DNA from 2 places in the Microbacterium sp. Y-01 genome. Region 2 is predicted to be linked to the other one. Evidence: predicted binding sites of a transcription regulator. Region 2 holds the regulator's gene; the other holds the start of a gene.
The links. Region 2 encodes LexA, which represses DNA repair genes until DNA is damaged. Its sites were predicted from a motif close to TCGAACANNTGTTCGA; they were not measured.

Region 1: the regulator LexA is predicted to act here: its motif matches at 805-820, upstream of recA (recombinase RecA).

Annotation. Positions count from the first base shown of each region.
Region 1 is NZ_CP024170.1:1,616,761-1,618,958, forward strand. It holds gene CSX12_RS07520 (CinA family protein) at 1-53, shown strand, start outside; gene CSX12_RS07525 (helix-turn-helix transcriptional regulator) at 195-503, shown strand; gene CSX12_RS07530 (DUF3046 domain-containing protein) at 522-746, shown strand; gene recA (recombinase RecA) at 1,016-2,062, shown strand.
Region 2 is NZ_CP024170.1:2,539,572-2,541,769, forward strand. It holds gene CSX12_RS12050 (histidinol-phosphate transaminase) at 1-143, opposite strand, end outside; gene CSX12_RS12055 (LysM peptidoglycan-binding domain-containing protein) at 207-575, opposite strand; gene lexA (transcriptional repressor LexA) at 865-1,551, shown strand; gene CSX12_RS12065 (prolyl oligopeptidase family serine peptidase) at 1,603-2,198, shown strand, end outside.

The DNA.
Region 1 (2,198 bases), 920 kb from region 2:
GGCAGACGGTCGATGCCGCCATCGGGCAGCTGCTCGACACGCTCCAGGAATAGCGCCGGGGTCCCGCGGGTTATCTCTGATGTGCTCACATTCAAACCACAGAGTGCAGGGGTAGATTCTGTGCAGGTCAGCAGTACTAGACTGGCTGTCTCTTCGGGGGAGACCTCGACCGAACACACGGGGAGGAGGTTCCGATGATTCTTGTACGACAGGAAATCGGCGATGTGCTGAGGGACTTCCGCCTGCAGAAGGGGCGTACGCTCCGGCAGGTCGCAAGCAAGGCGTCGGTCGCGCTCGGCTACCTCAGTGAGGTCGAGCGCGGGCAGAAGGAAGCATCGAGCGAGATCCTCGCTTCGGTCGCTGATGCCCTCGACGTGCCCATCTCGACGATCATGCGCGAGGTAGGAGATCGCATCTCCGTGCTCGAAGGCATCCAGGTGTTCCCGGATGTCGTTCCGGACGACCTCGTCGCGTCGGTCGAGCCGCAGCTCTCGCTGCACTGACGCGCGGACCGCGAAGCGATGCGTCGCAGCGAGTTCCTTCGCGCCGTGGACACGGAGTTCCAGGCGCGTGCGACTTCTCTCGTCAACGACCTCGGGCTGACGGCGCTTCGCGGACGCACGGCCGTGGAGGCGCTGGCCGACGGCACGCCGCCGCGCGACATCTGGCTGGCCCTGTGCTCCGAGATGGACGTTCCCGAGAGCCGGCGCTACGGCGTCGGTCGGCAGGAGCCCCGCGGGCGCTGAGCGCGTGCGCCGTGTGTCCGGAACGTACGGGACATGGGTGACGATATTCGGCGTGTCGTCGAAGATGTGTTCGAAACGGGCGTAGTCTTCTGCACAAGTGGTTCAGAGAAGCCGATCTGCACATCAGGTGAGATCGCCGACGCGATGTCGGTGGCCCCTCCTACGGTGGAGAACAAGCCAAGAGCCATACGCCTTGTCGGAGAGTATCTCCCAGCCGGGAGCGCCGCGACAGCCTACAGGCGGCACCACGCGCGCAGAAGGAGCACATCATGCCATCACCCGCCGACCGCGAGAAGTCCCTCGAGACCGCCCTCGCCCAGATCGACCGCCAGTTCGGGAAGGGCTCGGTCATGCGGCTGGGCAGCGATGAGCGCGCCCCTGTGGCCGTCATCCCGACCGGCTCCATCGCCCTCGACGTCGCGCTCGGCGTCGGAGGTCTCCCGCGTGGTCGTATCGTCGAGATCTACGGCCCGGAATCCTCCGGTAAGACGACGCTGACCCTGCACGCGATCGCGAACGCGCAGCGTGCAGGTGGAATCGCCGCCTTCATCGACGCCGAGCACGCGCTCGACCCCGATTACGCAGCCAAGCTCGGCGTCGACATCGACGCCCTGCTGGTCTCCCAGCCCGACACCGGAGAGCAGGCGCTCGAGATCGCCGACATGCTCGTGCGGTCCGGCGCCATCGACCTCATCGTCATCGACTCGGTCGCGGCTCTGGTGCCGCGCGCCGAGATCGAGGGCGAGATGGGTGACTCGCATGTGGGTCTGCAGGCCCGCCTCATGTCGCAGGCGCTGCGGAAGCTCACCGGTGGTCTGAACCAGACGAACACCACGATGATCTTCATCAACCAGCTGCGCGAGAAGATCGGTGTCTTCTTCGGCTCGCCGGAGACCACGGCCGGTGGTAAGGCGCTGAAGTTCTACGCCTCGGTCCGCATGGACATCCGCCGCATCGAGACGCTCAAGGACGGAACCGACGCCGTCGGAAACCGCACGCGCGTCAAGGTGGTCAAGAACAAGATGGCTCCGCCGTTCAAGCAGGCGGAGTTCGACATCCTCTACGGCGTCGGCATCTCGCGGGAAGGCAGCCTGATCGACTTCGGCGTCGAGCACGCGATCGTCAAGAAGTCGGGTTCGTGGTACACCTACGACGGCGATCAGCTGGGCCAGGGCAAGGAGAACGCTCGCACGTTCCTGCTCAACAACCCCGACATCGCCCTGGCCATCGAGACGCAGATCAAGCAGAAGCTCGGCATCGGCGGCCCGACGGCCGCTCCAGCCGCAGACGAGCTCGCTGAGCGTCGTCCGGCCTGATGAGTGACACCCGTGGGGGCGATTCCGAGCGGATCGCCCCCATCATTCCTCTGTTCGGCGATTCCTCGCGAAAGTCCGGCGACGTCGCACCGCGTTCAGGTGAGGACTCCGCGGGGGAGAAGCCCGCACATCGGGC
Region 2 (2,198 bases):
ATGTCGCTCGCCACCGCGTCCGGGATCTGATGCGTGTTCTCGTTCACGTTCAACGCGATGGGGAGCGGAGCCTGCGGCGCACCGTACGGAGTGAGTCCGCGCAGATCGTCGCGCAGCGGAAGATCGTTGAGGGAGAGGGTCACCCTTCCCATGCTAGGCGGCGCTCAGCACAGGAGAGGCAACGTTGCGGCGTACGACGTCAGCTCTCAGTTCGTATACTGCGCCGGGATCGCCAGCTCCTGGCCGATCTGCAGCTCTCCGCCGTGGAGGAGGTTCATGCGGCTGATCTCGCCGATCACGTCGCGCGGGTCGACCTCGGGGGCGACCGTGCTCGCGATCGACCAGAGCGTGTCCCCCGGCATGACCGTGACGGTCTCGACGCTGACAGCAGGAGCATCCGCGCCGGAGGCCACGGCGGAGCCGCCGCTGAGCGCCGCGAACGCGATGCCGATCGCCAGCGGGACGGAGGCCAGCCCGAGCATCACGGCGCGACCGCGTGCCGTCAGGCGGAGTCGCGTCGTCGGACGAGCCGACGTCGGGATGACCGCTGCGGTGCTGAAGCTGATGCTGCTCATGTGGTGCTCCTTAGCCTGACCCGGAGCCGTGGGCTGCCGGGGAAGTTGGCGTAGCGTTCGCATTCGCGACTCGGCCGGGAGCCGTGAATGCGAAGCTACGTTCCGAAGTTATCTTCGAGTTCGAACATCTGTCAAGTATTCTTCGAAAACAGATCCGAGAATCGGCCGACACGCTCGAACAGATCTTCCAGATCGGCGCGATTCTCGGATACGGTTTCGATGAGAACACCCCACCACGGGCCTCCGACATTCGAAGAGGGACGTCGGGATCACGCACTGAAGGAGCACCATGAGCGAGAACTCCGCCCCCGAATCGGAGGCTCCGCGCACGCGTCGTCGCAAGAGCCTCAGCCCCAAGCAGATGGCGATCCTCGAGGTCATCCAGAACTCGATCGCGCATCACGGCTACCCGCCGAGCATGCGCGAGATCGGCGACGCCGTCGGACTCAAGTCGCTCTCCAGCGTCACGCACCAGCTCGGTCAGCTCGAGCTGAGCGGGTACCTGCGGCGCGATCCGGGCAAGACCCGCGCCATGGAGGTGCTGATCGACCTCCCCGGCGCCAGCGGCGAGAACCCGGCCGATGTCGCGACACCGGTGGGCGACGCCGCCCTCGTCCCCCTGGTCGGACGCATCGCCGCCGGAGTGCCGATCACCGCCGAGCAGCAGGTCGAGGAGATCTTCCCGCTCCCCCGGCAGCTGGTCGGCAAGGGCGATCTCTTCATGCTCAAGGTCTCGGGCGAGTCGATGATCGACGCCGCGATCTGCGACGGCGACTGGGTCGTCGTCCGCTCCCAGAACAACGCCGAGAATGGCGAGATCGTGGCGGCGATGCTCGACGGCGAGGCGACGGTCAAGGTGCTGCGGCGCCGGGACGGTCACACGTGGCTGCTGCCGCGCAACTCCTCCTTCGAGCCGATCCTCGGCGACGAGGCCGTGGTGCTCGGCAAGGTCGTGGCGGTCCTCCGCGCGGTCTGACGCGAGAGCACGCGTGTGACGTCGTCTGCCGCCGGCCCATAGGCTCGAGGCATGTCGTCTCCCTTCGGTAGCTGGCCCTCGCCCTTCTCCGCCGCGTCCGTGGCGGCATCGTCGCCGCGCATCGACGGCGCCCGGTTCGTGGGCGCTGAGGTCTGGTGGGGTGAGTCCGTCCCGGCGGAGAAGGGGCGCGTCACGGTACGACGCTCCTCCGGAGCCGAGGTGCTTCGCGCCCCGTGGAGCGCACGCTCGCGCGTGCACGAGTACGGAGGCGGCGCGTGGACCGCGGACGACGACGGAACGCTGTACTTCGTCGACGCGGGCGATCAGCGCGTGTACCGGCAGGGTCCGGCGGCCGATCCGCTGCCGCTCACCCCGGCCGGCCCCTCACACGGCGGGCTGCACCTCCGGCAGGGCCGCCTGTTCGCCGTGCGTGAGGATCTGTCGACCACCCCGCACACTCGCGGGATCGTGGAGATCCCGACCGACGGCTCCGCGGCAGAGGACGCCTCGGCCGTCCGGGTGATCGTGCAGGGAGACGGGTTCTTCGCCCACCCGGCGCTCTCGCCCGACGGCACCCGGCTCGCCTGGGTCGCCTGGGACCGCGGCCGCATGCCGTGGGAGGGCGCCGGCGTACAGGTCGCGGAGCT